Regions from separate parts of the Exiguobacterium sp. s70 genome, predicted to be linked through region 2. Evidence: riboswitches for the same ligand, from Rfam matches in the RefSeq annotation. Region 2 holds a riboswitch; the other holds the start of a gene.
What was found. A riboswitch is a leader RNA that binds a small molecule or an ion and turns the genes downstream of it on or off. The one in region 2 is predicted to bind thiamine pyrophosphate.
Positions count from the first base shown of each region.

Region 1 (4,682 bases), on a different contig from region 2:
GGCGGGCAACGAACGGTCCATCATAGTTGATGCGTCCGTTCACTAGTTCCACTTCTCTGTCGAAGAACCCGCCCCATAGGAAGGGTCGATGTTCGATGACGACAACGTTTACCGTCTGTGCGACGTTGTCGAGCCACTGAACGAAACGGGTTGATGTCTCGGGATCAAGGTGCGCGAGCGGCTCATCGAGCAGTAGCCATTCTGGCTTCCCGATCAAGGCGCAGGCGACAGCGATTTGTTGCTTTTCTCCACCTGAAAGGTCATGAATGACTCGGTCACGATAATCGGTCAACTGCAATTCCGCTAAAATCGTGGCCACACGCGTCATCATCTCGTCCCTCGCCACGGCAAAATTTTCGAGTGTGAAAATCAATTCCTCCTCGACCGTCTGCATGACGAACTGACTGTCAGGATCTTGAAACACCGTTCCGACACGACGATTCACCTCACCAGCTGCATACGTATCATAAGAGCGGTCAAACAAATATAGTTTGCCCGTCACGATTCCATCGCAGTTCTCTGGATACAGACGATTCAACAAAGAGAACAATGTCGATTTCCCCGACCCGCTCGCCCCTGTGATGAGAGTCCTCCCAGCAGTTAATTGAAGCGTGATGTCCGTCAATACTTTGCTCTGTTTTTCCGGATAGCGGAATGACAGCTGTTCTGCCTCAACCATGCACACGTCCCTGACGCGCGATGGCATACCCTTCGAGCGCACCCGTCCGAAGCAACAAGTCGCTTAAAATCTTACCTCCCAGACCGGCAATGAGCATCCCGCTCGTCGCTCGTAACGCGAACATCGTCGCCACGTATGTCGGACTGAGGGCAGCGAGTCCACCCATGACGTACGTATACGCGAAACTAGTCGCAGCTGCACCAAATCCGGCCAGCATGAGCACCCAAAGGTCATATCGCTTGTAGCTCGTGACCGCAAACGCCGCTTCAGCACCAAGTCCTTGAATGATCCCGACTAAAATAATACGAGGTCCAATCGCGTTACCAATCATCATCTCAATCGTCGCCGCAAGCACTTCGGACAAGAATGCGGCGCCAGGTCGGCGGATGATATAAGCCGCAATAATCGAGACGATGAACCAAATCCCAAAAATCCATTCGTACGCGATCGGTCCAATCAAGCCAGCCCATAGATTCCCGACATGTACGAACGCCAAATAGACGACAGCGAACACGACCGATAAAATGGCCAACAAGACGATTTCTTTTAACTTCCACGACTTAAGCATGCTGCTGTCCCTCGTGTGACGGGCTGTTCACGCTGAACGTGACCGTCATGACGACGTGGCTCGTCTTCGCACGGACGCGGTCGAACGTCGCCTCGTAAAATGAAAACACCGGTTCGATGTCGCCGTGAATACCCGAGGCGTAATGCATCGAGTCATTGAAAACGCCACGCTCTTTCGCAAAGGCAATTTCTTCGTAGATGATGTCCATATACTTCGCGTCCCCGAGCGGATAGAGGGCGAACTGGGAAGAGACGTACTGGGTCGATACCGGACCATTCACAGGATCAGTCGTCACGTCGAGCAGATTGTCTCCTGCCGTGTCGCCTGGGCACCCGACCGAGAACGTCCCGCTCATCGACACATGTTCCCCGGTCTTCGTTGCATGTGACAAGACGGCTTTGGCCACGTCGAACACATGCTGACTGCGTCCCCGGATGACCGTCGAGACGTCATCGGTATGCCGCCAAACGTTTTGCAAGTTCGTCTCTTTCAATGCCCCTTTGATGACACTCACAAAATCAGATGTCATTGGACTCAGCGTAAAGCGGAATCCGACGATCGGACTCGTACCACATTGGTTGTTCATGTTCTATTCCCCCTTATTGTATGTACACAAAAAAGCCGCATCCATGAGAATGCGGCCACTCGTCCAATGTAATAATCCATTAGAAAAAGTGCCACACTTCCTCACGCCGGTATTACCCGGATCGAGTCATAAGGGATTGGAGTCATGCTCACATCTCAGCCGAAGCACCCCTAGTGTAGTCCAATGTATGCGGTTATCTATGCAACGAGAAGTATAGACGACCGCTCCGAATTTGTAAACGGTTTATGTGAAAGTCACGATACCGTTCCCCGGAAGCGTGTCCTGCAACGTCGTCCAATCGAGCGCCATCTCCTCATCCGTCAACAAACACGCGTCGAGTCCGGCCTCGATGACCGCACGCTCCATCCGCTGCCCGATCAAGACGAGCTCCGTCTGACGGTCCCCGTACGGCTCGACGTAGTCGGCGGCGAGCTCAGGTTCTGCCGTGAACATGAGACTCCGCTCTTCCTCCGGCAGCGTCGCGAGCCAACGTCCCGCGTGTTCGAGCGTCGAGGCGTACCCCGCTTGCGAGAACAGGCAAGCGATGTCGTTCCGGGAGGCGATCCATAAGAAACCTTTGGCGCGGACGACTTGATCCGGGAACGCCTCGATCCAGGCGTGGAGCCGCTCCGGATGAAACGGACGGCGGCGGCGATAGACGAACGAACTGATGCCGTATTCCTCCGTCTCTGGTGTGTGTGTCTCGGCCTCTAGTTCTTGAATCCAGCCGGCGGCGTGCATCGCCTCCTCGAAATCGAACAGATTGACGTCCAACAGCTCCGTCAATTCCACATTCGCGTAAACTGACGTCAACAGTTTGGCGGTTGGATTGAGCGCATTCAACAGCCCGGCCATCTCACCGAGTTCCGTCTCGGTCACGCGGTCCGCCTTGTTCAAGACGATGATGTCCGCGAACTCGATTTGGTCGACGAGCAGGTCGACGACTTCGCGGACGTCCGTCTCATCGATGGCCTGCTTGCGTTCATGGAGCGACTCGCCCGAATTGAAATCTTTCAAGAACCGATACGCATCGACGACCGTCACCATCGCATCGATATAGACACGGCTCGTCAAGTCGATGCCAAGGGCGTCATCGGCGTATGTAAACGTTTGGGCGACTGGAATCGGTTCTGAGATGCCAGATGACTCGATGATAATCCCGTCGAGCTCACGGTCGTTCGTGATCTCCTGCACCGCTTCGAGCAGGTCTTCACGGAGCGTGCAACAGATGCAGCCGTTCGATAGCTCGACCAATTTTTCGTCCGTCCGCGAGAAACCGTTCTGCTCGATCAATCGTTCGTCGATGTTCAACTCGCTCATGTCGTTGACGATGACCGCATATTTCTTGCCGGACCGATTGTTCAACAGATGATTCATCAACGTTGTCTTGCCGCTCCCTAAATAACCGGACAGCACCGTGATTGGAATTCGTTTCATATATCCCCACTCCTAAATCGTAATCATTACTTTTTAGATAATGACGGGTCACCTTTGTCTTGTCAAGAAAAAAAAACACGCCCGTTCCCGGACGTGTTCCTTTCCCTATTCTTCCAACGCCTTGCGTTCCGCCTCGGAGCGGGGATACGTGTTCGCTTGCCACTCGGCCCGATAAATCGAATCGAGCTGCGTCAGACCGACCTCATCCTCATCCTTATCGGCATCGACACTCGGGGCCTCATCCCAGCGCGGATTCAAATACGTGTGGTCGTCTTCCCGGTTCGCATCCAATAGTTTTTGGATCCCGACCCGGGCCACTGCCGCGAGTGCCAAACCGATGCCTGCACGAACGAGCAATCGCTTCACCATCTCTTTACCTCCTTATCGTCCAAACCGATAGAGCGGCATCCCTTTCACGTCTGTATCAATTTTAAAGACCGACCCTGCGTCCGGATGGGCTTTGAGTGCCTCGTCATCCATCCCTTCACGAGCCGTCGTGATGGCGAGTTGGTTCAAGTCGTCGCCGACAAAACAACACGACGTGACGTTCGGGGCCGGCACGAGCACTTCGAGCACTTTTTCACCCGTCTTCGGGTTCCAGCGCGAGACACGGCCGCCGGCAAAGTGTGCAATCCATAAGAACCCTTCCTCATCGGACGTCATGCCGTCCGGGAATCCTTCCTCGACGGTAAAATCGATGATAGCCTCCCCTTCGCCGAGCGTCCCCGTCTTCAAGTCAAAGGCGTATTTACGGACCGTCTCGGTCGGTGTATCGATATGATAGAACGTCGAATGGTCGGGTGACCATGTCAGTCCGTTCGATAATGTCAACTCGCTCAACATGACCTCGGTCGTGCCGTCGCGATTCAGGCGGTATAGCGTCGCTTGTTCCGCCTCGTCTTCAAGATGGAGCGTGCCGGCGAAGATGCGTCCGTACGGGTCGGCTTTGCCGTCATTGAAGCGGAGCTTTCCTTCCGGGTCGTCGAGTTCGACGATTTTATCGAGCTCTTTTGACGTCTCGTCCCACTCATAAATCCCGTCTTTCAAGCCGACGACGACGCCGTCCGTCACTTTCGGGACCGCGAACCCGATCTGTTGTCCCATATCGAACGACGACAATTCATCTTCCTTCTCATCGTACCACCAAAGTGTATGTCCCTCGATATCGACCCAATAGAAGCGTTTCAGTTCCGCATCCCAACACGGGCCTTCCCCAAGCGTATTTCGAACTCGAATCCATAACGCAGCGTTTACTGTCTCCATTGAATTGCCTCCACTCTCTACATTGATTTCAAGTGACTATTCCCTGAGGGGGCAATCTCTATTCAACATTTCCCAAAATAGCAACCGCTCGGAAGAAAAATATTGAACCGGGCCGGCATCCTTCTAGGGCAGAAGACAAAAAAACTCCT
Region 1 is NZ_JACSLV010000004.1:108,401-113,082, reverse strand. It holds gene KNP84_RS10795 (ABC transporter ATP-binding protein) at 1-679, opposite strand, end outside; gene KNP84_RS10790 (ECF transporter S component) at 672-1,247, opposite strand; gene KNP84_RS10785 (Ykof family thiamine-binding protein) at 1,240-1,833, opposite strand; TPP riboswitch at 1,915-2,015, opposite strand; gene KNP84_RS10780 (GTP-binding protein) at 2,077-3,270, opposite strand; gene KNP84_RS10775 (hypothetical protein) at 3,376-3,639, opposite strand; gene KNP84_RS10770 (SMP-30/gluconolactonase/LRE family protein) at 3,652-4,533, opposite strand.
Region 1: another riboswitch for thiamine pyrophosphate. It lies ahead of KNP84_RS10785 (Ykof family thiamine-binding protein); the one in region 2 lies ahead of tenA (thiaminase II).

Region 2 (4,682 bases):
TTCTTCCACCACTTGTCCCGCGAGGCGTATAACGCGGCCGATGAGATTATCACCTTGTTCGAGCGGAATCGCGAATATCAGGAATGGATCGGCGCCCCGAGCGAGAAGACGAAAATTATCGCCAATGGGATTGCCGACCGACAAATTCAGGCGACGGTCGATCGTCCGGAGCACGACCTCTTTCAAATCGGTGCCATCGTCCGCCTCGTTCCCATCAAAGACTTGAAGACGATGATTTACGCCGCCAAGATTTTGCAGGAGCGGCATCGTCTGTTCAAACTGACAATCATGGGTCCACTCGATGAGGATGAAGAATATGCGGAAGAATGCCGTCTGCTCATCGAACAGAGCGGACTGAACGATTATGTCGAACTGGCCGGGAAAGTGGACGTCCAAACGTATTTGCCGACCTTTGATTTATTGCTCTTGACGAGCATCTCAGAAGGCCAGCCGCTCGCGATTCTCGAAGGAATGGCCGCCGGGATTCCGTGGGTCGCCACCGATGTCGGCGCCTGTTCCGAGCTTTTATACGGCCGAGCGGATGACCCGTTCGGTCCGGCCGGTTTCATCGTGCCGCCGGTTCATCCGGAAGCGGTCGCCGACAAAGTCGAATGGATGATGGATTACCCGCAGGAACGAATGCGGTTCGGCAAGAACGGACGGGAGCGGGTACGCCAATATTATCGTCTCCAACAAGTCGTGGACCGCTATAAGGCTATCTATGAAGCGAGGAGGGAACAGTATGGCGGGCATCGGGTTTAAGTTGCAGAAGTTGTTCCAAGAAGACTACTATTCGTCCCGGCTGAAGGCGTACACGTTCTCCGGCCTCGTCACGTCCGGACCGTGGTTGATCGTCATCTTGGTCGTCGGTACGATTCAATGGTTGGCGTTCCAAATGCCGACGTTGTCGCTCGCCGAACGGACGCTCTTCATGATCTCGGTCTCGTACGCGTTCATCTTCTCGCAAATCTTGTTCAGTTTTCAACAGCTCGTCGTCACCCGATACGTGGCGGACTTGTTTTATGAGAAGAAGGCGCATGAGATTTTCCCGGTGTTCACCGGGATGCTCAAAGTGACGATTCTCGCGGCAGCCTTGCTGTATAGTATCTTTTGGCTATTGTCGCCGCTCGATTTTCTGTACAAACTGACGTTGTTCGTTTTATTCATGACGATTAACGTCATCTGGGTCATGTTCTTGTTTTTAAGTGCCGCCAAGTATTATCAAGCGGTGGCCTATAGCTTCCTGCTCGGCGGACTCATCTCGGTCGGGAGCGTCTATGCGATTAGCCGTCTCATGGTCGACCCGTCGAGTCTCGAGCTGTTGCTCGGTTTTACGGTCGGGATGATTGTGACGTTGTTCGGGTTGTTCTTCGCGATGCTCCGGACGTTCCCGCTCCGTTACGCGGTGAAAGAGTTCTCGTACTTCAAGTACTTCGACCGCTATCCAGACTTGTTCGCCATCGGCGTGTTGTACGTGCTCGGGATTTGGGTCACGAATTTCATCATCTGGTTCGGTGAAGGACGTGTGATCATCGCGGACTCGTTCTTGTTCAACCCGTATTATGACACGGCCATCTTTTGGTCGTACTTGACGATTATCCCGACGCAACTGTTGTTCGTCGTCGCTGTTGAGACCCGGTTTTATGAGCGCTACCGTACGTTTTATGGATTGATCAACTACGGCGGGGCACTCCATCAAATCGAGAAGGCGAAACAGACGATGACGTCCGTATTGAAAAATGAGTTGATTCGACTCGCGCGGAGCCAAGGCGTGGTGACGCTGTTCGCCATCCTGATGGCGGGTGCGTTCGTCAGTTGGATTGGTGTCCCGGATGAAATCGGTCAAATCTTTCGGATGACGACGCTCGCGGCGTTCGCGAATGCGATGATTCTCATCTTGACGTTGTTGTTGCTCTATTTCGAGGACCGGCGCGGGGCGTTGTTCGTCAACATCTCGTTCTTCACGTTGAACGCGTTGTTCACGTTACTGCTCTTGCCGCGCGGCATCGATTGGTACGGTGTCGGCTTTGCCGTCAGCACGACGATCACGTTCTTCTTGGCCGGCCTGCGTTTGATTTATTATATGGGCAAAGTTGATTATTACGTGTTCGCCGCCTCGAACCGGCGCAAGCTCGGCACCGAGCGGTTCTCGCGAATGGGGACGTTGTTGAACCGGCGATTCTCACGATAAAGGGTTTTCAGTACGGAGAAAGACTGATATGATGTGGTCGTAGACGACCGAATTTCATAATGTTTACCACTAGGGGAGTCGCGTGACGCGGCTGAGATGGACGAGGTCCAGACCCTTTGAACCTGATCTAGTTCACGCTAGCGTAGGGAAGTGGGCGAACCGATTGTTTTCGTACACTTTGTGTAAATCCGACGCCGCTTCCGTTATGGGAGGCGGCGTCTTTTTTGATTACAAAGGAGGAGAAAACATGACATTCACCGCACATTTACGACAAGAGGCCGATGCCTTGTTTCAAGCCAGCTTTGACCATCCGTTCGTCCGCGAGCTCGGAACGGGTGAACTCGACGAGGCGAAGTTTCGACATTACGTCATGCAAGACTCGTATTATTTGAATCAGTTCTCAAAAGTACAGGCGAAAGGCGCGACCCTCGCCCCGAACATGGAAGTGGCGAGCCGCTTTTTGACGCACGCGCTCCATACCATCGAAGCGGAGCATGCGCTGCATCGTGAGTTTTTCACCTTGCTCGACGTGACGGAGGCGGAGTGGGCGACGTTTGAGCCGGCCCCGACGGCTTACGCCTATGCGCTCCATATGCAACAGGCCGGTCCGACGCTCGGTGATGTGCTCGCAGCAATTTTGCCGTGCTATTGGGTTTATTACGAGATTGGCGAACGCATGAAAGACACGACACCCGACCACCCGATTTATGCGACGTGGATTGCGACGTACGGGTCGGAATGGTTCCGCGACCTCGTCGAGGAACAGATTGAACGGCTCGACGTGCTCGCTGGGCAGGCGACGGCGGAAGAACGGGTCCGGTATCAACAGCTGTTCTTGAAGAGTTGTTATTACGAGCATGCGTTTTGGGAGATGGCGTGGACGCTCGAGTCGTGGGATTTACCGGCGGGGGTGACACGATGAAGCGCGACTTATGGGATAAAGTCAGAGCCGAGCGGCCACTCATCCACAACATCACGAACATCGTCGTCGCCAACTTTTCGGCGAACGGATTGCTCGCCATCGGGGCGGCCCCGGTCATGGCGTCAGCGGTTGAAGAAGTGGCCGAGATGGCGTCTTTAAGCGATGCGCTCGTGCTCAATATTGGTACGCTCGATGCAATGACGGAACGTACAATGATTCGAGCCGGACAGGCGGCGAATCAAGCAGATCGTCCAGTCGTCTTCGATCCGGTTGGTGTCGGGGCGACCTCATTCCGGCGCGACGTCGCCAAGGAGATTCTGCAATCTGTCCGTGCGACGGTCATCCGTGGGAATGCCGGAGAAATCGCGACATTGATTGGCCTCGACGCGGCGGCACGCGGCGTGGACGCCGGGGAAACGCGGGTTGATTTGAATCACATCGCGTGTGAAGCGGCTAAGCGCTACACCTGTGTCGTTGCCGTGACCGGAGAGACGGATGTCGTCAGCGACGGGGACGTGACGATTGAAATTAAAGGCGGCACTGGCGCGATGGCCCGGACGACAGGGACCGGTTGTTTACTCAGTGCGGTCGTCGGTGCGTTCCTTGCGGTCGAACGGGATGCGGTCACGGCCACGGCGACAGCGCTCGCCGGTTATGCCCGGTGCGGGGAACTCGCTACCGCTTTGGCCGACGGGCCGGGTGACTTCCCCGTTCACTTCTTGAATGAGCTGGGCAAGATGACGGCGGTCGAGTTGCCGAGTGACCGCATCGAGGTGGTGTCATGATACGGCAGCAAGTGTTGACGATTGCCGGTTCGGATTCGGGCGGTGGCGCTGGCATTCAAGCTGATTTGAAGACGTTTCAAGAGCTCGGTGTGTTCGGGACGAGTGTTTTGACGGCTGTCACGGCCCAAAACACGCGTGGGGTGCATGGGGTCGAGGCGGTGTCATCAGAACTCGTGACGCAACAACTCGATGCAATCGGTTCAGACTTTATGATTGCGGCGTGCAAGACCGGGATGTTGTTCGATGCGGCGCACATCGAGGTGGTCGCTGACGGGGTGCGGCGTCACACATTCAATCGGCTCGTCGTTGACCCGGTCATGATTGCGAAAGGCGGGGCCTCGCTGCTTCAGGATTCGGCGGTCCAAGCGCTCAAGACATCCCTCTTGCCGCTCGCGACCGTCGTCACACCGAACGTGCCAGAAGCGGAAGTGTTGACGGGCATGACGATTCGGACGTTTGAAGACCGCATCGAAGCAGCAGAACGGATGTTAGCGTACGGTGTCCGTGCCGTTATTTTAAAAGGGGGACATCTCGATGGCGCAACTGCGGACGATTTGGTCATGACGGTGTCAGAGGCGTTCCTCCTGTCGGCCCCGCGCATCCAGACGAGTGACACGCATGGCACCGGTTGTACGTTCTCGGCAGCGCTCACGGCGGAACTGGCCAAAGGCTATTCTATCCTCGAGGCGACGGTGACCGCCAAGCGATTCATTCAAAGTGCCATCACGCATGGACTCGATATCGGTGCCGGACATGGACCGACGAATCACTGGGCGTATGCGAC
Region 2 is NZ_JACSLV010000006.1:58,081-62,762, forward strand. It holds gene pelF (GT4 family glycosyltransferase PelF) at 1-762, shown strand, start outside; gene pelG (exopolysaccharide Pel transporter PelG) at 743-2,191, shown strand; TPP riboswitch at 2,253-2,357, shown strand; gene tenA (thiaminase II) at 2,439-3,113, shown strand; gene thiM (hydroxyethylthiazole kinase) at 3,110-3,898, shown strand; gene thiD (bifunctional hydroxymethylpyrimidine kinase/phosphomethylpyrimidine kinase) at 3,898-4,682, shown strand, end outside.